DNA from 2 places in the Siccibacter colletis genome. Region 2 is predicted to be linked to the other one. Evidence: predicted binding sites of a transcription regulator. Region 2 holds the regulator's gene; the other holds the start of a gene.

Region 1 (12,173 bases), 1.9 Mb from region 2:
CGCGCCGTAAGCCGGATCCACTTCGCTGAACAGGCCGATCTGGCGCTGCTGGATAAACTCCGGAACCGACTTCATGTCATCCGCAATGCGGCGATACATGCGCTGGCGCTCCTCTTCGCCAATCAGCGCAAACAGCTGGCGCGGCTGGCTGAAGTAGTCGGTATCTTCCCGGTGATTCCAGTGATCGGCAGCGCCTTCCAGCGACAGCGGCGGCTCACTGTAGTCCGGCTGCTCCTGGAACACCCCGAAGCTGTTCGGCTCATAGGTCGGGCCGTTGCCGCTGTTGCCGTCCACGCGCATTGCACCGTCGCGGTGATAGTTGTGGAACGGGCAGCGCGGTTTGTTCACCGGGATCTGGTGGTGGTTGACCCCCAGGCGATAGCGGTGCGCATCCCCGTAAGAGAACAGACGCCCCTGCAGCATGCGGTCCGGCGAGAAACCAATACCGGGCACGATGTTAGCCGGCGACATTGCTACCTGTTCCACTTCGGCAAAGTAGTTATCCGGGTTGCGGTTCAGCTCCAGCTCGCCCACTTCGATCAGCGGATAGTCGCCGTGCGGCCAGACTTTGGTCAGGTCGAACGGGTTGTACGGCACGCGTGACGCGTCGGCTTCCGGCATCACCTGCACATAGAATTTCCAGCGCGGGAAGTCGCCGCCTTCAATGGACTCAAACAGATCGCGCTGGGAGCTTTCGCGATCCTCTGCGACCAGACGTTTCGCCTCGTCGTCCATCAGGTTAGCGATACCCTGCGCGGATTTAAGGTGGAACTTCACCCAGAAGCGCTCGTTATCGCTGTTGATGAAGCTGTAGGTGTGGCTGCCGAAGCCGTGCATATGACGGTAGGAGCGCGGCAGCCCGCGGTCGCTGAAGTCGATGGTCAGCTGGTGCAGCGACTCCGGCAGGTGGGAGAAGAAGTCCCATTTCCAGGTCGGGTTGCGCAGGTTGGTACGCGGGTCGCGTTTTACCACGTGGTTCAGATCCGGGAACTTAAGCGGATCGCGCAGGTAGAATACCGGCGTGTTGTTTCCCACCAGATCCCAGTTACCCTCTTCGGTGTAGAACTTGATGGAGAAGCCGCGGATGTCGCGCTCGGCGTCCGCCGCGCCGCGTTCACCGGCCACGGTGGAGAAGCGCAGGAACAGGTCGGTTTTCTTGCCGATCTCAGAGAAAATTTTCGCACGGCTAAAAGCGGTAATGTCCTGAGTCACGGTAAAGGTGCCGTAGGCGGCGGAGCCTTTGGCGTGCATACGACGTTCAGGGATCACTTCCCGGTCGAAGTGCGCCAGCTTTTCAAGGAACCAGACGTCCTGCAGGAGCATCGGGCCGCGCGGGCCTGCGGTGGCGACATTGTTATTATGGGCGACAGGCGCGCCGGAGGCGGTGGTTAACCCTTTCTTATTCATCATGGCTCCTCGAACGGGTAGTGGTGAGCATCATCGCTCTGTGCAATCAATCGGACTGACTTTTCGCACAACACGGTAACGGCCCGGCCGATCGAGAACAATCTGGCAGTTTCTATTGCAGGAATGGCTGGTGCCTTTCAGACGCAGCGGCAGGTTTCAATTCCTTACAATACCCTGGAGAAACACGGTTTATCGCGCCTTGAAAGCAACAAGCGCAACGGTACAATGCCGGCACATCGATTGTGAGTTTATAAAGAGAGCAAAAATGAAAAAAGTCGTGCTTGCTGGTATCGCCAGCTTATTGTTTGTTTCAGGCTACGCCAGCGCCATCAGCGTGAATGCCCAGGCGGGCAAAGAGTACACCAACGTCGGCGTGGGCTTTGGCACCGATACCACCGGGCTGGCGCTGAGCGGTAACTGGGCGCATAACGATGATGACGGCGAAATCGGCGGGCTGGGCATCGGCCTGAACCTGCCGCTGGGACCGCTGCTGGCCACCGTGGGCGGCAAGGGCATCTACCTGAACCCGAAATCTGGTGACGAAGGCTATGCGGCGGCGGTAGGCGGTGGCCTGCAGTGGCCGCTGACCGACAGCTTCCGTCTGTATGGCGAGTACTACTACTCCCCGGACTCGCTCTCCAGCGGCGTGAAGGACTATGAAGAAGCGAACGCCGGCGTGCGCTGGACCATTATGCGTCCGATCAGCATCGAAGCGGGTTATCGCTACATCAACCTCGCCGGCAAAGATGGCGATCGCGACAACGCGGTGGCCGACGGCCCTTACGTGGGTGGCATCGTCTCCTTCTGATCCCCAGGGCGCGGCACATTGCCGCGCCTTTTCGCTTTCCCCGGTATCGCCTTGCGCTATAGTAGAGCCTTCACTCTATGCGGAGTAAGTCGATGTTAACTGTGGAAATGCTCTCTACCGGCGATGAAGTCCTGCACGGGCAAATCGTTGATACCAACGCCGCCTGGCTTGCCGATTACCTCTTCACGCAGGGTTTACCCTTCACGCGCCGCAACACCGTGGGCGACGATCTCGACAGCCTGATCGCCATTTTGCAGGAGCGCAGCACCGAAGCCGATGTGGTTATCGTCAACGGCGGCCTTGGCCCCACCAGCGACGATCTTAGCGCGCTGGCTGCTGCACGCGCCGCTGGCGTTGAGCTGGAGCTGCAGGCGTCGTGGCTTGAGCATATGACGCGCTTTTTCGAAAGCCGTGGCCGGGTGATGGCGCCCAGCAACCGCAAACAGGCGATGATCCCCGCCGGCAGCGAGATGCTCGATAACCCGGTTGGCACTGCCTGCGGCTTTGCACTGACGCTTAACCGCTGCACCTTCTTCTTCACCCCAGGCGTGCCGTCTGAATTTAAAGTGATGGTCGAGAAAGAGATCCTCCCGCGCATTCAGCAGCGTTTTGAACTACCGGCCCCTCCGGTGTGCCTGCGCCTGACTACGTTTGGCCGTTCGGAAAGCGATCTTGCTCAGAGTCTGAGCCACCTGAACCTGCCGGATGGCGTGGTGATGGGGTACCGCTCCTCCATGCCAATCATTGAACTGAAACTCACCGGACCGGCCAGCCAGCGGGCGCAGATGGAAGCCCTGTGGCCGGAGGTGCGCCAGGTGGCCGGCGAGAGCCTGATTTTCGAAGGTACCGTGGGGCTGCCGGGTTTGCTGGCCGAGAGCCTGCGCGCCCGTGACCTGCGGCTGTGCGTGAGCGAGCAGTTCACCGCTGGCCTGCTGTCGCTGGAGCTGAATCAGGCCGGCGCGCCGCTGGCGGATGGGGAAGTGCTGGCACCGCGTGCTGAGTCGCTGGCTGAGATCGCCGCCCGGGCGCGGGCGCTGTCACAGGCGGCGGACGGCGCACTGGCGCTGGTGACGGGGGCACATCAGGACGACAGCCTGCTGTTTGCGCTGCACAGCGACGCGGGCAGCCGTGCTATTCGCGTTCAGCTGAGCCTGGCGAATCACCGCCTGCCGGTGCGCCAGGCGGTGGCCTCAATGATTGCCCAGAACATGCTGCGCCGTCTGCTCAACGGGGATGATGTCTCCCAGGGTCATGGCTGGGTGCGGGTGACGGAGCGTCTTACCCTGTAGACAGGTAAAACCATACCCTGCTGCATTACCGCGCCCGACAAACCTGCCGGGCGCGGCTCTGTATCCGACCTGCATATCCTGTCTCATCCCGCCATACAGGCTGTCACGCTAAATTCCGCCTTCACATAACGCAAATCAGCGACCAGCATTTGCTTCGTAAATGCGCGTTTTCGAGCATAAAACGTGATCTGATGCTCTTTTTTGTTGTTTTGTCTTAAATCTGTAACATTCCGTGTGTCATTTCACAGTAACATTGGCCGCCTTTTTCTAACATTGGCACCCTTTTGTTTAACACAGGCGATTCGTTGCCGGGCGTTTCCGCTGACGATAATAACTATATGGCCCCGGAGGCTTAATGATCGGTATTTTCCAACCTGCACCCCATCAATCGCGGCTGCCCGACGGGCAGATCGATCCGCTGTACCGCCGTCTGCGCTGGCAGATCTTTATGGGGATTTTCTTTGGCTATGCAGCCTACTATCTGGTGCGCAAGAACTTTGCGCTGGCAATGCCTTACCTGATTGAGCAGGGCTTCTCGCGCGGCGATCTGGGCTTTGCGCTGTCGGGGATCTCCATCGCCTACGGCTTTTCAAAATTCATTATGGGGTCGGTGTCGGATCGCTCGAATCCGCGCGTCTTTCTGCCGGCGGGGCTGATCCTCGCCGCGGCGGTAATGCTGTTTATGGGCTTTGTGCCCTGGGCGACCTCCAGCATCGCCGTGATGTTCGTGCTGCTGTTCCTGTGCGGCTGGTTCCAGGGTATGGGCTGGCCGCCGTGCGGGCGCACCATGGTGCACTGGTGGTCGCAGAAGGAGCGCGGCGGGATTGTGTCGGTGTGGAACTGCGCACATAACGTCGGCGGCGGGCTGCCACCGCTGCTGTTCCTGCTGGGTATGGCCTGGTTTAATGACTGGAAAGCGGCACTTTATATGCCTGCGTTTGCGGCCATCATCGTGGCGCTGATTGCCTTTGCGCTCATGCGCGATACACCGCAGTCCTGCGGTCTGCCGCCCATTGAGGAGTACAAAAACGACTATCCGGACGACTACAGCGATAAGCATGAGGAAGAGCTGACCGCGAAGCAGATTTTCATGCAGTACGTGCTGCCGAATAAGTTGCTGTGGTATATCGCTATCGCCAACGTGTTTGTCTACCTGCTGCGCTACGGCATCCTCGACTGGTCACCGACCTATCTGAAGGAAGTGAAGCACTTTGCGCTGGATAAATCCTCCTGGGCCTACTTCTTCTATGAGTATGCGGGTATTCCAGGGACGTTGCTGTGCGGCTGGATGTCGGACAAAGTCTTTCGCGGCAACCGCGGCGCAACCGGCGTGTTCTTTATGACGCTGGTGACTATCGCCACCGTGGTGTACTGGCTGAACCCGCCGGGCAACCCGCATGTCGATATGATCTGCATGATTGTTATCGGCTTCCTGATCTATGGCCCGGTGATGCTGATTGGTCTGCACGCGCTTGAGCTGGCTCCGAAGAAAGCGGCAGGCACGGCGGCAGGCTTTACCGGGCTGTTCGGTTACCTCGGTGGATCGGTGGCGGCCAGTGCCATTGTCGGTTACACCGTGGACTTCTTCGGCTGGGACGGCGGCTTCATCGTCATGATTGGCGGAAGCGTGCTGGCGGTGCTGCTGCTGATTGTGGTGATGATCGGTGAGCGCAAGCACCATCAGGCGATCGCGGCGAAACGCGGGTAAGAGAAGGGCAGATAAGAAAAAGGCGGGCCATCAGGCCCGCTTTTTTTACAGTTCGATTTCGATATCGCCCCGCGCTTTACAGCAGCAGGGCAGAATATCGCCTGGTTCAATGAACGCCAGCGGCTCGGTAAGCCAGGTGACTTCCCCGGACACCAGACGCGTCCGGCACGACCCGCAGTACCCTTCCCGGCACTGATACTCTACCGGCACCTTATGTGACTCGAGCGCCAGCAGCAGAGAAGGATGCTCTTCCAGGCACTCAAGCTGAGCGCCGGTGAGGCGTAAGGTAATGCGGTTATTCATCACTCAGAGCTGGAAATCGCTGAGGTCGTCGGTGTTCACTTCAGAGTCAATCTGACCGACCAGGTAAGAGCTGACTTCCACTTCCTGCGGTGCCACCTGCACGTTATCGGACACCAGCCAGGTGTTGATCCACGGAATCGGGTTAGAGCGCGTCTGGAATGGCAGATCGAGGCCCACCGCCTGCATACGGATGTTGGTGATGTACTCGACGTACTGGCAGAGAATGTCTTTGTTCAGGCCGATCATCGAGCCGTCTTTGAACAGGTACTCTGCCCACTCTTTCTCCTGCTGTGCCGCCAGCACAAACAGGTCATAGCTTTCCTGTTTGCACTCTTCGGCGATCTCCGCCATTTCCGGGTCATCTGTGCCGCTGCGCAGCAGGTTCAGCATATGCTGCGTGCCGGTGAGGTGCAGCGCTTCGTCGCGGGCGATGAGGCGGATAATCTTGGCATTGCCTTCCATCAGTTCGCGCTCGGCGAAGGCGAAGGAGCAGGCGAAGGAGACATAGAAGCGAATCGCTTCCAGCGCGTTGACGCTCATCAGGCAGAGGTAAAGCTTCTTCTTCAGCTCGCGCAGGTTCACGGTCACGGTTTTGCCGTTAACGCTGTGGGTGCCTTCGCCCAGCAGATGCCAGTAGCTGGTCATCTCAATCAGATCGTCGTAGTAGTGGGAGATGCCTTCCGCACGCTTGAGGATCTGCTCGTTGTTGACGATGTCGTCGAACACCACCGCCGGATCGTTAACGATGTTGCGGATAATGTGGGTGTAGGAGCGCGAGTGGATGGTCTCAGAGAACGCCCAGGTTTCTACCCAGGTTTCCAGCTCCGGAATGGAGATCAGCGGCAGCAGCGCCACGTTCGGGCTGCGGCCCTGGATAGAATCCAGCAGCGTCTGGTATTTCAGGTTGCTGATGAAGATGTGCTTCTCGTGATCCGGCAGCGCCTGATAGTCGATACGGTCGCGGGAAACATCCACTTCTTCCGGACGCCAGAAGAAGGAGAGCTGTTTTTCGATCAGCTTTTCGAAGATGTCATATTTCTGCTGGTCGTAGCGCGCCACGTTAACCGGCTGGCCAAAGAACATCGGTTCCAGCAGCTGATTATTCTTCGTCTGTGAAAAGGTGGTGTATGCCATGAATGTGGGTCCTGTCTGCGAACAATATCTGCTGTTAATGGTGGATGCGCTTCGCTTATCCACCCTACGGCTTGATGTTGCGGTTATTCTCGTAGGGCAGGTAAGCGAAGCGCACCTGCCGCCTTAACAACAAGAGGGCGGGTTTCCCCGCCCCGCTTAATCAGATTTTACATGCGCCGCTTTCGCAGCCGTCGTCCTGAATGGACGGCGCCAGGTCATCCTGGGAGTCCTCTGCACCATCACGGGTGTTCTGGTAGTAGAGGGTTTTCACGCCAAATTTATAGGCGGTGAGCAGGTCTTTCAGCAGCTGCTGCATCGGCACTTTGCCTGACGGGAAACGCGTCGGGTCATAGTTGGTGTTCGCCGAAATAGACTGGTCAATGAACTTCTGCATCAGACCAACCAGCTGCAGGTAACCGTCGTTGTTCGGCATGTCCCACAGCAGTTCGTACTGATCTTTCAGGCGCTCATACTCCGGCACCACCTGGCGCAGGATACCGTCTTTCGACGCTTTGATGCTGACGTGGCCGCGCGGCGGCTCAATGCCGTTGGTGGCGTTCGAGATCTGCGAGGAGGTCTCAGACGGCATCAGGGCAGAGAGCGTGGAGTTACGCAGGCCGTGGGTCTTGATGGACTCACGCAGCGCTTCCCAGTCGAGGTGCAGCGGCTCGTTAGCGATGCCATCGAGATCCTTTTTATAGGTGTCGATCGGCAGGATGCCTTTGCTGTAGGTGGTTTCGTTGAACCACGGGCAGGCGCCTTGCTCTTTTGCCAGCTCGTTCGAGGCTTTCAGCAGGTAGTACTGAATCGCTTCGAAGGTTTTGTGCGTCAGGTTGTTGGCGCTGCCGTTGGAATAACGCACGCCGTGCTTCGCCAGGTAGTAGGCGTAGTTGATGACGCCGATACCCAGGGTACGACGACCCATCGCACCGCGTTTTGCCGCCAGAATCGGGTAGTCCTGGTAGTCCAGCAGGGCGTCGAGCGCACGCACCGCAAGGATCGCCAGCTCTTCCAGCTCGTCCAGGCTGTCAATCGCGCCGAGGTTGAAGGCGGAGAGGGTGCACAGGGCGATTTCGCCGTTTTCGTCGTTGACGTCGTCCAGCGGTTTGGTCGGCAGGGCGATCTCAAGGCACAGGTTAGACTGGCGCACCGGCGCAACCACCGGGTCGAACGGGCTGTGGGTGTTGCAGTGGTCCACGTTCTGGATGTAGATACGGCCCGTAGAGGCGCGCTCCTGCATCATCAGGGAGAACAGGTCCACCGCTTTCACGCGCTGCTTACGGATGCTGTCGTCTTTTTCGTATTTCACGTACAGACGCTCAAACTCGTCCTGATCGGCGAAGAAGGCGTCGTACAGGCCAGGAACGTCAGACGGGCTGAACAGGGTGATGTCTTCACCTTTCAGCAGGCGGGTGTACATCAGCTTGTTGATCTGCACGCCATAGTCCATGTGACGCACGCGGTTGGCGTCGGTACCACGGTTGTTTTTCAGCACCAGCAGGCTTTCCACTTCCAGATGCCACATCGGGTAGAAGAGGGTTGCCGCCCCGCCGCGCACGCCGCCCTGAGAGCAGGATTTCACCGCGGTCTGGAAGTGCTTGTAGAACGGAATACAGCCGGTGTGGAAGGCTTCACCGCCGCGGATCGGGCTGCCCAGCGCACGAATGCGGCCGGCATTGATGCCGATACCGGCGCGCTGGGAAACGTATTTCACAATGGCGCTGGAGGTGGCGTTGATGGAGTCGAGGCTGTCGCCGCACTCGATCAATACGCAAGAGCTGAACTGACGGGTCGGCGTACGCACGCCGGACATGATCGGCGTCGGCAGCGAGATCTTAAAGGTTGATACCGCGTCATAGAAACGCTTCACGTAGTCGAGACGGGTTTCGCGCGGGTAGTTAGAGAACAGGCAGGCCGCGACGAGGATATACAGGAACTGCGCGCTCTCGTAGATCTCGCCGGTGACGCGGTTCTGGACCAGGTATTTCCCTTCAAGCTGTTTTACCGCAGCGTAAGAGAAGTTCATGTCGCGCCAGTGGTCGATAAAGCCGTCCATCTGCTCGAACTCTTCTACGGAGTAGTCTTCCAGCAGGTGGCGGTCATATTTGCCCAGCTCCACCATTTTTACCACGTGGTCGTGCAGCGTCGGCGGCTCGAACTGGCCGTAGGCTTTCTTACGCAGGTGGAAAATGGCCAGGCGCGCGGCGAGGTACTGATAATCCGGCGCATCGCGGGAGATCAGGTCGGCTGCGGCCTTGATGATGGTTTCATGAATGTCAGAGGTTTTAATCCCGTCGTAAAACTGGATGTGGGAACGCAGTTCAACCTGAGAGATTGAGACGTTCTCCAGGCCTTCCGCCGCCCAGTCAAGCACACGATGGATTTTATCGAGGTTAATGCGCTCGGTCGCACCGTCACGCTTAGTCACCAGCAGACTCTGATTCATGAGGAATGTACCCGTCCGTAAGAAATAGAAAAAATATCCCCCGCTTATACACAGCCGCCAGTCTGTGACTAACTCTGTGGATAAATACTACATATAGGGGGTTTGAGATAAGTTTAACGCTAGATGATGAGTATTCTAGTAGGGAATCATTTGAGAACAAGAGTTGATTTTGAGATGTTTTTGCGTCTTATTCGGCGGGTCTATGGCTAAGCCCTCGTATCGTAAGGCTTGTTGGCTATGTCAATAAGTTGCAAAAAAAAATGAAAATTTGATCGAGTGCTGATTTCTTCAACGACCCGACAAAATTGCGCGGTAAAGCCCGCGCAATCCTTATAGCAAATACTTATGTCGTTAGGCGTTTTTTGCTTCGGTATGCAACATATAGTTAACATCAACCCCCGGCGCGAGACGGAATTTGTTGGTCAGCGGGTTGTAGTGCAGGCCGGTGATATGACGCTCTTTAAGCGGCGTATCGTCAATCCATGCCAGTAGCTCGGACGGCTTGATAAACTTCTTCGCATCGTGAGTGCCCTTCGGCACCATGCGCAGCACGTATTCCGCGCCGACTACCGCCATCAGCCAGGATTTAGCATTGCGGTTAAGCGTTGAGAAGAACACGTGGCCGCCGGGCTTTACCAGCGCGGCGCAGGCGCGTACCACCGACTGCGGGTCCGGGACGTGCTCCAGCATCTCCATACAGGTGACGACATCGTAGCCCGCCGGGTTCTGCGCCGCGTGCTCTTCAACGGTGCGCTGGATGTAGTCAACCTTCACGCCGCTCTCCAGCGCGTGCAGGCGCGCCACTGCCAGCGGTTCCGCGCCCATATCCAGACCGGTCACGGTAGCGCCTTCGCGCGCCATGCTTTCGGCGAGGATGCCGCCGCCGCAGCCGACGTCGAGCACCGTTTTGCCAAACAGGCCGCCGGCGCGTTCGCTGATGTAGCCCAGACGCAGCGGATTGATACGGTGCAGCGGCTTAAATTCCCCTTCCAGATCCCACCAGCGTGAGGCGACCGCTTCGAATTTCGCGATCTCATTGTGGTCGACGTTATGAGGTGTTGGGGATTGTTCAGCATTCATGAGCGCGTTTACTCCTTGTCTCGTAAGAAAAAGAAGTATAACAGGCCGCCGCGTCGAAGAAAGAATGATTACCGGCGGCCCTGGGTTGCAACGCGGCGTCAACCCGGGGCAAACCGCGAGAAATCAACCTGCTATCCGGGCGGGATAAGGCTTACCGGTATGACCAGGCTTGTGTTATAATTTGCGACCTTTGAATCCGGGATACAGTAGAGGGATAGCGGTTAGATGAGCGACCTTGCGAGAGAAATTACACCGGTCAACATTGAGGAAGAGCTGAAGAGCTCCTATCTGGATTATGCGATGTCGGTCATTGTTGGCCGTGCGCTGCCGGATGTCCGAGATGGCCTGAAACCGGTACACCGTCGCGTGCTTTACGCCATGAACGTATTGGGCAATGACTGGAACAAAGCCTATAAAAAATCTGCCCGTGTCGTTGGTGACGTAATCGGTAAATACCACCCCCACGGTGATACCGCTGTCTATGACACCATCGTGCGTATGGCGCAGCCATTCTCCTTACGCTACATGCTGGTCGATGGCCAGGGTAACTTCGGTTCAGTAGACGGCGACTCCGCCGCGGCGATGCGTTATACGGAAATCCGTATGTCGAAGATCGCCCATGAGCTGATGGCCGATCTCGAAAAAGAGACCGTTGATTTCGTTGATAACTACGACGGTACCGAGCGCATTCCTGACGTTATGCCGACCAAGATCCCGAACCTGCTGGTTAACGGGGCTTCCGGTATCGCCGTGGGTATGGCGACTAACATTCCGCCGCACAACCTGACGGAAGTGATTAACGGCTGCCTGGCCTACATCGATGATGAAGACATCAGCGTTGAAGGACTGATGGAGCACATCCCAGGGCCGGACTTCCCGACCGCCGCTATCATCAATGGCCGTCGCGGTATTGAAGAAGCCTATCGTACCGGCCGCGGCAAAATCTACATTCGCGCCCGCGCGGAAGTGGAAGCCGATGCCAAAACGGGCCGTGAAACTATCATCGTTCACGAGATCCCATACCAGGTTAACAAAGCGCGTCTGATCGAGAAGATCGCCGAGCTGGTAAAAGAAAAACGCGTGGAAGGCATCAGCGCGCTGCGTGACGAGTCCGATAAAGACGGTATGCGCATCGTGATTGAGATTAAACGCGATGCCGTGGGTGAAGTGGTGCTGAACAACCTCTACTCCCAGACGCAGTTGCAGGTCTCCTTCGGCATTAACATGGTGGCGCTGCATCACGGTCAGCCGAAAATCCTGACCCTGAAAGAGATCCTGAGCGCCTTCGTGCGCCATCGCCGCGAAGTAGTGACGCGTCGTACCATCTTTGAACTGCGTAAAGCCCGCGATCGTGCTCATATCCTCGAAGCGCTCGCCGTTGCGCTGGCGAACATCGACCCGATTATCGAGCTGATCCGCCGCGCGCCAACGCCAGCGGAAGCGAAAGCCGGCCTGGTTTCTCAGGCGTGGGATCTGGGCAACGTGGCCGCGATGCTGGCAGGTGCCGGTGATGACGCTGCGCGTCCGGAGTGGCTGGAGCCGGAATTCGGCGTGCGCGACGGGAAATATTACCTGACCGAACAGCAGGCTCAGGCCATTCTCGACCTGCGTCTGCAGAAGCTGACCGGTCTGGAGCACGAAAAACTGCTCGACGAGTACAAAGAGCTGCTGGCGCAGATCGCCGAGCTGCTGCATATCCTCGGCAGCGCCGATCGCCTGATGGAAGTTATCCGCGAAGAGCTGGAGCTGGTGCGCGATCAGTTCGGTGATGAACGTCGTACCGAAATCACCGCCAACACCGCGGACATCAACATCGAAGACCTGATCAACCAGGAAGACGTTGTTGTTACCCTGTCGCACCAGGGCTACGTGAAGTATCAGCCGTTAACCGATTACGAAGCGCAGCGTCGCGGCGGGAAAGGGAAATCGGCGGCGCGTATTAAAGAAGAAGACTTTATCGACCGTCTGCTGGTGGCCAACACCCACGACACTATTCTG
Region 2 (12,173 bases):
ATCCCCACCGCCCGGGATGACTACGCGAAAACCGTCGAGGATATCGCCGGGCTGGTTGAGCTGGCGGAACGCGAAACTGGCGAACAGGGCAGCGTCGGCGTTGGCATTCCCGGGTCGCTCTCTCCCTTCAGCGGCGTGGTAAAAAACGCTAACTCCACCTGGCTCAACGGTAAACCGCTGGACAAGGATTTGAGCACGCGCTTACAGCGTGAAGTTCGGCTGGCAAACGATGCTAACTGCTTTGCAGTCTCGGAAGCGACGGACGGTGCCGCCAGCGGTGCGCAGACCGTGTTTGGGGTGATCATCGGCACCGGCTGCGGCGCGGGGATGGCGATCAACGGACGGGTGCATACCGGCGGTAACGGCAACGCCGGGGAGTGGGGCCACAATCCGCTCCCCTGGATGGATGAAGACGAGCTGCGCTACCGCGAGGAAGTGCCGTGCTACTGCGGCAAGCAGGGCTGCATCGAAACCTTTATCTCCGGCACCGGTTTCGCCACCGATTACCAGCGGCTGAGCGGCCAGGCGCTGAAAGGCAACGATATTATGCGCCTCGCCGATGAGCAGGATGCGGTCGCGGAGCTGGCGCTGTCGCGCTACGAGCTGCGGCTGGCCAAATCCCTGGCGCACATCATCAACGTGCTCGACCCGGACGTGATCGTGCTGGGCGGCGGCATGAGCAACGTCGATCGGCTGTATAAAACGGTGCCGCAGCTGCTGCCGCACTGGGTGTTCGGCGGCGAGTGCCGCACGCCGGTGCGTAAAGCGGTGCACGGCGACTCCAGCGGGGTACGCGGTGCGGCCTGGCTGTGGCCGCTGAGCATCTGACGACACGGGCCGGCGTGATGGCCGGCCCGGTAGCGATCAGGCGTTCAGCCGCCCGGAAAGTGCCAGGTGCTGGAGCAGCATAATGGTCTTGGCATCCACGATGCGGCCATCGCCGATGGCAGCAAGGGCATCTGCAAAGGGCATCTCCACCACATCAATGTCTTCACCTTCCTCTTTCATCCCGCCGCCGTCGCTCACGCGCTGGCTGGCGTCATAGCGGGCGATGAAAAAGTGCAGCTTTTCGGTAACCGAGCCGGGGCTCATAAAGGCTTCAAATACGCGCTCCACGCGTTCGATGCGGTAGCCGGTCTCCTCTTCCGCTTCGGCCTTGATACGCGCTTCGGCATCAAGATTATCCAGCAGGCCAGCTGCGGCCTCCAGCAGCCAGCCATCATGCCCGTTGACGAATACCGGATAGCGAAACTGCCGGGTCAGCACCACGCTCTGCTGCGTCGGGTTATAGAGTAAAATTGTCGCCCCGTTGCCCCGGTCATACACCTCCCGGCTCTGGCGTTGCCACTCCCCATCCCGACGCTGCTGTTCAAAAGTATATTTTTTCAGCAGGTACCAGTCATCGGACAGCACCTGGCTATCCAGCGTGCGTATTTTTGCATGTTCAGATTGCATGTTACCCCCTGCGTCAGTACGATAATCACAATAACGTGCACATTTGTGCATCATCGTGAATGAACGTGCAAGGGTTTTTTATGCTGACCTCTCAACGTAAGCAGCTCATCCTGCAAAAACTGGCCGCAGACGGACAGGTGCAGTCGAAAGCGCTGAGCGAGGCGTTTGACGTCTCGGAAGATACTATCCGGCGCGATCTGCGCGAGCTGTCGGCGGAAGGGCTGCTGCAGCGCGTGCACGGCGGTGCGCTGCCCGCATCCGCTGCTGTCGCCACGTTTTCAGAGCGTAAAACCCTGGCGCTGGATTCAAAACGCACCATCGCCAGACGCGGCGCGGCGCTGATCGAACCGGGGCAGGTGGTGATCATCGACGGCGGTACCACCACTGCAGAACTGATCACCTTTCTGCCGCGGGATCTGGAGCTGACGGTGGTAACACACAGTCCGGGCATTGCGCTGGGGCTGGCGGATCACCCCAGGATTGAGGTCGTCGTCATTGGCGGGCGGCTGTACAGGCATTCGCTGGTCGCGGTCGGTGCGGCCGCAATCGAGGGGATCGCAAAGGTGCGCGCCGATCTGTTTTTTATGGGCGTCACCGGCATCCACTGCGAGGCCGGACTGAGCACCGGCGACTATGAAGAGGCGAGCATCAAGCGTGCTTTCTCGACCCGCGCGGCGGAAACCGTGGTGCTGGCTTCGGCGGAAAAAATCAATACCGCGTCGCGCTGGGTGATTGGCGACGTCAGCATGGTGAATACGCTGGTGGTGGAAAGCGCGACCGAAGAGAGTCTGCTGACGCCGTTCACCGCCCGGGGAATCGACGTCATCAGAGCCTGACCGGGAGATCGGTCAGGCCATTTATTTCACCGCAAACTCACGCGCCAGACGGCTGACGCCCAGCCCGTTCATTTTGTGGACCTTGATTTGCACCGGGATGCGCTCTTTCATCGCCTCGACGTGACTGATGACGCCGATGGTCTTGCCGCTGGCGTTGAGGGCATCCAGCGCGTCGAGGGCGATATCAAGCGTTTCCGCATCCAGGGTGCCGAATCCCTCATCAAGGAACAGCGAGTCGATGCGGGTTTTATGGCTCACCAGATCCGAGAGCGCCAGCGCCAGCGCCAGGCTCACCAGGAAGCTCTCTCCGCCGGACAGCGTGCGGGTATCGCGCTCCGCGTCGCCCTGCCAGGTGTCCACCACTTCCAGCTCCAGCGCGTCGCTCGCTTTACGTTTCAGCAGATAGCGCCCGTGCAGGCGGGTCAGCTGGTTGTTAGCCAGCCACACCAGATTATCCAGCGTCAGCCCCTGGGCAAATTTGCGGAATTTATCCCCTTTCTGCGAGCCAATCAGATGGTTGAGCTGGCCCCAGCGCTCCAGTTCCTCACGCGCATAGGCCATCTCCTGCTGCATTCCGGCGAGGCGGGTGCGGTTTTCGGCGTCGTGGCGCAGCTGCTGGGCGATCTCGCCCTGACGCGTGGTGTTGTCGCGCAGCTGCTGAGTCAGCGCTGCCAGCCGGGCCGACACAACGGACACATCGGTATCGGCATCCAGCCCGGTCGGGCGCGCCGCCTGATGCTGCGCCAGCGCGTTTTCCGCCTGCTGCATCAGCACGCTGCATTGTTGTACCTGTCGCTCCAGCTGCTGCTTACGCTGTTCCAGCGCCACACGCTGTGCCTCATCAAGCAACGCGCTGCGGAATTGAGCCTCATCGGCAAAGGGGCTGGCATCCAGTTCTTCTGCGAAGCGCCGCTCAGCCTCACGCTGTTCAGCTTCCGCCTGCTTAAGCTGTGCCTCCAGCAGGGTAAGCTGGCCGCCGAGTGTACTGCACTCGCTGTGCAGCGTCTGCCAGCCTTCCAGCGCGCGCTCGCGTTCATGTTCAGCCAGCGGCGGCGGGGTGGAGCCGTCATCTTCCAGGGTAGCGAGCAGATTCTCCAGCGTCGCGGCCTGCTGACGCCGCTGCGGCAAGGTCTCCTGCTGGTGCAGCCACTGCTGTGACTCATGCTGACGCGCCGCCAGCCAGACGTCCTCCTCTCCGGCTGCCGGATGGGTGAGCCCGACCTGGTCCAGCGCCGTGCAGAGCGCATCACGCTGGCGGGCGATCTCCACGGTCTGGTCGTTGAGGTGCTGCTGGTCTTTCTGCAGCTGGGCTTCCAGCGTCAGGCGCTCATCCAGCTGGCGCAGCCGGGCTTCATACTGCTCCTGCTCATCCAGCCAGCCGGTAACATCGTCCTGTGGCGTCAGGGCGATACGCAGCGCGGCGCAGCACTGCTGCCAGCGGGCGTTCAGCGCGGCCTCATCTTCGTTCAGGGCATGGAGCGACGCCGCCAGCTTCTCACGCTGCTGGCGGCGCGTATCCAGCTGGCCTTTGAGCGCGAAGCCCTGTTCAGCGAGGGCCGCAACCTCTTTTTTGAGGGCGTTTAGCCGCTGCTGATTCTCGCCGGGCTGCAGCGCCTGATAGCGGGCAACGGCGGGGTGGCTGGTGGAGCCGCACAGCGGGCAGGGGGTATCCGGCTGGAGGCGGGCGCGCTCGGCTTCCAGGCTTTGAATGATGCGTTCCTGTTCCACCAGGGTTTCCAGATCGCTTTCGTGCTGGCGCTTCTCTTTGTAACGCTGGCGGCGTGCTGCCAGCTCCACCTCCTCGTCGGCAATCTGTTTATCCAGCGCGGCGAGTTCACCCTCCAGCTCTGCCCGGCGTTTGTTCAGCGCGGCGAACTGCGGTTGCAGGGCAGCAAGCTGCTGACGCTCGCGACGCGAGGCGTTCAACTGATGTAAATGAGTACTTACTTCTTCCCGGTTCAGGGAGAGCGCCGCCGCTGGCAGCAACGCCAGCTTCTGTTGACTGGCCGCGATAGCCTGCTCGCGTTCCCGGCGCTGTTTTTCATCGCGCTGCTGCTGAGCAAAGGCCATGCGCCAGCCGGTCAGCTCCGCGCTCCACAGGCGGTAGCGGTCGTGCTGGCTCAACCAGCTCTCGGTCTGGCTGATTTCAGCGTGCAGCGACCTGAGCTGGCCGTCAGCCAGCTGGCGCACCTGCTGGCGGCGTACTCTCGCCTGCTGTAAGCGAGCATTCACATTCTCTCGCTGCCGGGCGATCTGCTGCTGCGCCTGCTGACGCTCCTGGCGCTGCTGCCACCAGGGCCGCAGCTTCTCGGCGGGCAGGGCGCGGCTGAGCTGTTCCAGCGCCGGTGCGGCCTCTTTCAGCGCCTGTTCCGCCCCGGCATGCGCCTGGCGGGTGCGCTGCTGTTCCGCCGTCAGCCCGGCCAGCTGGTTCAGCCACTGCTGCTGCGCCTGAAGCGTCTGCTGTTCGGCGACACGCTGTTTTTCTTCGTCAGTAAGCGCCTGCAAACTTTGCGTCAGCTGCTGGTGCTGTTCGGCGTCGAGCAACATCACGCCCTGCGCCTGGGCTTCGAGCTTCTCCAGCGCGCTGCGCGCTTCCTTATGCTTTTCAAAGACTTTTGCCGAAATCAGGCCGTAAATTTCGGTGCCGGTCAGCTCCTCCAGCAGTTCGGCGCGCTCTTTGGCGTCGGCATTGAGGAAGGCGGCAAACTGCCCCTGGGAGAGCATCATCGACCGGGTGAAGCGGTCGTAGTCCAGCCCGGTGAGGGCGGCGACCATATCCAGCTTGTCTTTAATTTTATCGGCGAGGATTTTGCCGTCGCTGACCTGGGCCAGCTCGACGCGCGGCGCCTGCAGGTTGCCTTCGATCTGATTACGCGCCCGGTACTGGCTCCAGAACGCGCGATACGCCACGCCTTTTACTTCAAACTCCACCTCCGCCAGGCACTCGGCGGTATCGCGGGTCATGAGATCGTTCTGCGCCTGGGAAATATTACTCAGGCGCGGCGTCTTGTGATAAAGCGCCAGGCAGATGGCGTCCAGCAGGGTGGTTTTCCCCGCCCCGGTGGGGCCGGTGATGGCAAACAGACCGTTGCTGGCGAACGGCTCGGCGGTAAAGTCGATTTTCCACTCGCCTTTCAGGGAGTTCAGGTTTTTTAACCGCAGGCTCAGGATTTTCATGCGTCATCCTCCTGCTGCATCTCTTCCAGCGTTCGGGCTAACAGGGTGCGCAGCGGCGGTTTTTCTTCCTCGCTCAGCGCTTCCAGCGCCAGCCGACGGTCAAACACCTCTTCAACCTGTAGCTCGCTCAGGGTTTCGTAGTGCTCTCCGGCAGCCATCTGCTCGCGCTGTTCGCGGCTGCGGCGCAGCAGCACTACCTCTACCGGCAGATCTTCCGTCATCGCCAGCACCTGGCGCTGCATGTCATACATAAAGGCCTCGCCGCTGACTTCAATATCCAGCCACACTTTGGGGCTGGCGGGGGCATCGCGCCAGCGTTCCAGCTGGCTTTCAATCGCGGTTAAATCGCCTTTCAGCACCGCCAGCGGCTGGGTGACCGGCACCGGCAGCGGTGTAATGTCCTGGAGTTTGCCGTGGCTGAACTCCACCAGCAGCACGCTTTTCTCGCTGCCGGTTTCATCGAAGCTCAGGGCGATGGGCGACCCGCAGTAGCGGATGTGCCCGGTGGAAACCACCTTCTGCGGGCGGTGAATATGCCCCAGCGCGATGTAATCCGCGGCGGGGAAGCGCTCCGCCGGGAACGCCTCCAGGGTGCCGATATAGATGTCGCGCACCGCATCGCTTTTGCTGGCCCCGACGGTAGTAAGGTGCCCGGTGACGATGATCGGCAGGTCGCGATCCCCGCGCAGGGCGCAGGCCGCGTCATAGCACTGCTGGTAGTGATCGGTAATGGCGTGCAGCAGTTGGGTCTGTTTTTCGCTGCCGGACAGACCCGCCTGGCTTTTTACGATGTCGCGCGGGCGCAGAAACGGCACCGGGCAGAGGATCGCCCCGGGCGTGCCGTCGCGGCACTGCAGTACCCGGGCCTGGTTCTCGGCCACCAGCCCGGCGCTGGCGAACACCCAGGTGTTGAGGCAGGCCAGCAGCTCGCGGGATTCATTCAGCGTGGCGACCGAGTCGTGGTTCCCGCCCAGCACGATGAGCTGGCAGCCGGTGGCCTGCAGATTCACCACAAACCGGTTGTACAGCTCGCGGGCGTAACTCGGCGGCGTGCCGGTATCAAAGATATCCCCCGCCACGATGATGGCGTCCACCTGCTGCTCTGCCGCGGTCGCGACCAGCCAGTCGAGAAACGCCTGATGCTCGGCGGCGCGGCTTTTGGTATAAAAATTCTGCCCAAGGTGCCAGTCAGAGGTGTGAATCAGGCGCATGCGGGGATCCTTCATGGAAAAAATGCGTGGGGGCGATTATAAACAAGCTGGACGGGAGATGTCGCGACGCTGTGACATACTCATTTTCTGCGGTCATATACCGGTCATGTTTTTCATAAATCTGTCATAAATGTGAAGCATAATGGCGCCGCGTTTAATATTGATGACTTATATAACAGGGCAAATTATGGCGAGACGCATTCTGGTCGTAGAAGATGAAGCTCCTATCCGTGAAATGGTGTGCTTCGTGCTCGAGCAAAACGGCTTTCAGCCTGTTGAAGCTGAGGATTATGACAGCGCAGTAAACAATCTCAATGAACCCTGGCCCGATCTTATTTTGCTCGACTGGATGCTGCCTGGCGGTTCCGGCCTGCAGTTCATCAAGCATCTCAAACGCGAAGCCCTCACCCGTGATATTCCGGTGATGATGCTGACCGCGCGCGGTGAAGAGGAAGACAGGGTACGCGGGCTGGAAACCGGTGCCGATGACTACATCACCAAACCCTTCTCGCCGAAAGAGCTGGTGGCGCGCATCAAAGCCGTTATGCGCCGCATTTCGCCGATGGCGGTGGAAGAGGTGATCGAGATGCAGGGCTTAAGTCTCGACCCGTCATCACACCGCGTCATGACCGGCGACAATCCGCTGGACATGGGACCGACTGAATTTAAGCTGTTACACTTCTTCATGACTCACCCGGAGCGCGTATACAGCCGCGAACAGCTGCTGAACAACGTCTGGGGCACCAACGTGTACGTCGAGGATCGCACGGTGGATGTGCATATTCGTCGTCTGCGCAAGGCGCTGGAACACAGCGGCCACGATCGTATGGTGCAAACGGTACGCGGGACGGGATATCGTTTCTCTGCGCGTTTCTGACAATCTGACTGGAGTGTGACCCGTGCTGGAACGGCTGTCATGGAAAAGGCTGGTGCTGGAGCTGGTGTTATGTTGCCTTCCCGCATTCATCCTTGGCGCGATATTTGGTTATCTGCCGTGGTTTTTGCTGGCGGCGGTAACCGGACTGCTCATCTGGCATTTCTGGAATCTTCTTCGCCTCTCCTGGTGGCTGTGGGTTGACCGCAGCATGACGCCGCCGCCGGGCAGCGGCAGCTGGGAGCCGCTGCTCTACGGGCTGTACCAGATGCAGATGCGCAATAAAAAGCGCCGTCGCGAACTGGGTAGCCTGATCAAACGCTTTCGCAGCGGGGCCGAGTCGCTGCCGGACGCGGTAATCCTCACCACCGAAGAGGGTACCATGTTCTGGTGTAACGGCCTGGCACAACAGCTGCTGGGGCTGCGCTGGCCGGATGATAACGGGCAAAACATTCTCAACCTGCTGCGCTATCCGGAATTTACCGAATACCTTCACAAGCAGGACTTCTCCCGTCCGCTCAATCTGGTGCTCAACAACGGCCGCCATCTGGAGTTCCGCATTATGCCTTACAGCGAGCAACAGCTGCTGATGGCGGCGCGGGACATCACCCAGATGCACCAGCTCGAAGGGGCGCGGCGCAACTTCTTCGCCAACGTCAGCCATGAGCTGCGCACGCCGCTGACGGTGCTACAGGGCTATCTGGAGATGATGCAGGAGCAGAAGCTTGATGAGCCGTTACGCTCCCGGGCGCTGCACACCATGCGCGAGCAGACCTCCCGCATGGAAGGGCTGGTGAAACAGCTACTGACGCTGTCAAAAATTGAGGCGTCGCCGACGCTGGTGCTGAATGAAAAGATTGATGTGCCGATGATGCTGCGCGTCGTGGAGCGCGAAGCGCAAACCCTCAGTCACGGCAATCACGTGCTGCACTTTGAGATCGAGCCGGATCTGGTGGTGCTCGGTAATGAGGAGCAGCTGCGCAGCGCGATGTCGAACCTGGTGTATAACGCGGTTAACCATACGCCGGTGGGCACCGAGATCACCGTATGCTGGAAGCGCGTGCCGCACGGTGCCTGGTTCAGCGTTTCTGATAACGGGCCGGGGATCGCCTCAGAGCACATTCCGCGCCTTACCGAGCGCTTCTACCGGGTCGATAAAGCGCGCTCGCGCCAGACCGGCGGCAGCGGGCTGGGGCTGGCGATCGTCAAACACGCCGTGAACCATCACGACGCCCGACTGGATATCGAAAGCGCGCCCGGAAAAGGAGCCTGCTTCTCCTTTACCCTGCCTGAACGGCTGATCGTGCAGCCGTCGCGCGAAGCGGTCACCTCTTAAGCTGTCAGCATCACTTTCCATCAGGCCAGATTTCTGGCCTTTTTCCTTTTCGCATAAGTAAAACCTATGATTGCTTTCCGCCAGTTGATGCTTTTTTGGTCGCATGAATGGCGGTGGCTAAAGTGAATAAACAGTGTTTTAAACTGGTCCGTTTTGCATATCTGGAATAATGGTCTGGTTTTACGATCCCGCCTTGCCTTTAAACGTTATAAGCGTTTAAATTGCGCCCCTGTTGTTACCTGTCAGACTGTGATTGCGCGGTAATTCGAAAAACTATTCTTCGCCTGCGTAACCGGGAAGCATATCCCGCTGTTTTTCAAGGTAATCACCACTTTTTCGCCACGTTACGGCGAAAAGCCTTTTTAACGACAACACCATATCCACGAGCCGTAAGAGTTTTATGACCCATCACTTAAAATCACGCGACATTATTGCCCTGGGCTTTATGACCTTCGCGCTGTTCGTTGGCGCAGGCAATATCATCTTCCCTCCAATGGTTGGCTTACAGGCAGGCGAAAACGTCTGGACTGCCGCGTTGGGTTTTCTGCTTACTGCGGTTGGTCTGCCGGTACTGACGGTGATTGCACTGGCTCGCGTGGGCGGCGGTGTTGATAACCTGAGCACGCCGATTGGCAAAAAAGCGGGCGTGCTGCTGGCTACGGTGTGCTATCTCGCTGTCGGGCCGCTGTTCGCCACGCCGCGTACCGCCACCGTCTCCTTTGAAGTGGGCATCGCGCCGCTGACCGGCACCGGCGTTGCGCCGCTGCTGATCTACAGCATCGTCTACTTCCTGCTGGTGATTGGTGTGTCGCTCTATCCGGGCAAACTGCTGGATACCGTGGGCAATTTCCTTGCGCCGCTGAAAATTCTGGCGCTGGTGGTGCTGAGCGTGGCCGCTATCGTCTGGCCGGCGGGGGATATCAGCGTGGCGACCGACGCCTATCAGAATGCGGCATTCTCTAACGGCTTTGTGAACGGCTATCTGACGATGGACACCCTCGGCGCGCTGGTGTTCGGCATCGTTATCGTCAACGCCGCACGTTCCCGTGGCGTGAGCGATGCCCGCCTGCTGACCCGCTACACCGTGTGGGCTGGCCTGATTGCCGGTGTCGGCCTGACGCTGCTTTACCTGGCGCTGTTCCGTCTGGGTTCCGACAGCGCAAGCCTTGTGGATCAGTCTGCTAACGGCGCGGCTATCCTGCATGCTTACGTCCAGCACACCTTCGGCAACGGCGGCAGCTTCCTGCTGGCGGCGCTGATCTTCATCGCCTGCATGGTGACCGCGGTTGGCCTGACCTGTGCCTGCGCCGAGTTCTTCGCCCAGTACCTGCCGCTCTCCTATCGCACGCTGGTATTTATCCTTGGCGGCTTCTCCATGCTGGTCTCTAACCTCGGCCTGAGCCATCTGATCCAGATCTCCGTGCCGGTGCTGACTGCCATTTACCCGCCGTGCATCGTGCTGATTGTGTTAAGCTTCACCCGCCCGTGGTGGAACAACGCGACCCGCGTGATTGCCCCGGCGATGTTTGTGAGCCTGGTGCTGGGTCTGATCGACGGCGTTAAAGCCTCGGCGCTGGCGGATACCCTGCCGGGCTGGATGCAGCATCTGCCGCTGGCCGATCAAAACCTGGCGTGGCTCATCCCGTCGCTGGTGGTGCTGGTGGCCTCCATCATCTGGGACCGCGCAGCGGGACGGCAAGCGACGTCAAACGCGCACTAAGTCTTTGCAGTATTATGTCTAACCACGGGGCCGTCGCTCCGTGGTTTTTTTATTGTGTTGGGTGGTAAAGAAAAGATGGAAAAGGTGAACTCGCTTAAACGCGGTTTGAGCACAAGGCACATCCGCTTTATGGCGTTAGGCTCGGCGATTGGCACCGGGCTTTTTTATGGTTCGGCGGACGCCATCAAAATGGCCGGGCCGAGCGTGCTGCTGGCCTACATCATTGGCGGCGTGGCGGCGTACATTATTATGCGCGCGCTGGGCGAGATGTCGGTCCATAACCCGGCGGCCAGCTCGTTTTCACGCTATGCCCAGGAGAACCTCGGGCCGCTGGCGGGGTACATCACCGGCTGGACCTACTGCTTCGAAATACTGATTGTCGCCATTGCCGACGTTACCGCGTTCGGCATCTATATGAGCGTCTGGTTCCCGACGGTGCCGCACTGGATCTGGGTGCTGAGCGTGGTGATGATCATCTGCGCGGTTAACCTGATGAGCGTGAAGGTGTTCGGCGAGCTGGAGTTCTGGTTCTCGTTCTTCAAAGTTGCCACCATTATCATCATGATCGCCGCCGGTATCGGCATCATTATCTGGGGCATCGGCAACGGCGGTCAGCCCACCGGCATCAGTAATCTGTGGAGCAACGGCGGGTTCTTCAGCAACGGCTGGCTCGGCATGGTGATGTCGCTGCAGATGGTGATGTTCGCCTATGGCGGGATTGAAATTATCGGCATCACCGCCGGGGAAGCGAAAGATCCGCAGAAATCGATTCCGCGCGCGATTAACTCCGTGCCGATGCGCATTCTGGTGTTCTATGTCGGGACGCTGTTCGTCATCATGTCCATCTATCCGTGGAACCAGGTTGGCACCAACGGCAGCCCGTTCGTGCTCACCTTCCAGCATCTGGGCATTACCTTTGCGGCCAGCATTCTCAACTTTGTGGTGCTCACCGCGTCGCTGTCGGCAATCAACAGCGACGTGTTCGGCGTTGGACGTATGCTGCACGGTATGGCGGAGCAGGGCAGCGCGCCGAAGATGTTTGCGAAAACCTCCAGCAAGGGCATTCCGTGGGTGACGGTGCTGGTGATGACCGTGGCGCTGCTGTTCGCAGCCTGGCTTAACTACATCATGCCGGAGAACGTCTTCCTGGTGATCGCCTCGCTGGCGACCTTCGCCACGGTATGGGTATGGATCATGATCCTGCTGTCGCAGATTGCCTTCCGTAAGCGCCTGCCGCCGGAAGAGGTAAAAGCGTTGACCTTCAAAGTGCCGGGCGGCGTAGCCACTACCGTAGTCGGGCTGCTGTTCCTGGTGTTTATTATTGGTCTGATTGGCTACCACCCGGAAACCCGCATCTCGCTGTACGTGGGCTTTGCCTGGATTGCGCTGCTGCTGGTGGGCTGGGTGTTCAAACGCCGCCACGACAGGAAAAAAGCGCTCGTCCGCTGACCACTTCAACCCCGCCGCGCTGGCGGGATTTTTGTTTTCCCTCTACGCTCACAGACGACCTCCGCCCCGCGTCTCCTCCCCGTAATCCGCACGCAGTGAGGAGGGCGACACACGC

The links. The regulator PhoB, encoded in region 2, activates phosphate uptake and scavenging genes when phosphate is short. The targets are predictions, from matches to a motif close to CTGTCATAAAACTGNCNNAT.
Region 1: glpT (glycerol-3-phosphate transporter) is a predicted target of PhoB. The motif match lies at 3,714-3,733, and genes of this name have one in related genera.

Annotation. Positions count from the first base shown of each region.
Region 1 is NZ_CP074352.1:2,784,717-2,796,889, reverse strand. It holds gene KFZ77_RS13460 (catalase) at 1-1,410, opposite strand, end outside; gene KFZ77_RS13455 (YfaZ family protein) at 1,673-2,215, shown strand; gene KFZ77_RS13450 (nicotinamide mononucleotide deamidase-related protein YfaY) at 2,308-3,504, shown strand; gene glpT (glycerol-3-phosphate transporter) at 3,860-5,212, shown strand; gene yfaE (class I ribonucleotide reductase maintenance protein YfaE) at 5,258-5,515, opposite strand; gene nrdB (class Ia ribonucleoside-diphosphate reductase subunit beta) at 5,519-6,649, opposite strand; gene nrdA (class 1a ribonucleoside-diphosphate reductase subunit alpha) at 6,810-9,095, opposite strand; gene ubiG (bifunctional 2-polyprenyl-6-hydroxyphenol methylase/3-demethylubiquinol 3-O-methyltransferase UbiG) at 9,447-10,175, opposite strand; gene gyrA (DNA topoisomerase (ATP-hydrolyzing) subunit A) at 10,401-12,173, shown strand, end outside.
Region 2 is NZ_CP074352.1:896,703-908,875, forward strand. It holds gene mak (fructokinase) at 1-828, shown strand, start outside; gene KFZ77_RS04380 (NUDIX domain-containing protein) at 865-1,455, opposite strand; gene KFZ77_RS04385 (DeoR/GlpR family DNA-binding transcription regulator) at 1,536-2,291, shown strand; gene sbcC (exonuclease subunit SbcC) at 2,313-5,468, opposite strand; gene sbcD (exonuclease subunit SbcD) at 5,465-6,679, opposite strand; gene phoB (phosphate response regulator transcription factor PhoB) at 6,867-7,556, shown strand; gene phoR (phosphate regulon sensor histidine kinase PhoR) at 7,579-8,889, shown strand; gene brnQ (branched-chain amino acid transporter carrier protein BrnQ) at 9,290-10,609, shown strand; gene proY (proline-specific permease ProY) at 10,685-12,058, shown strand.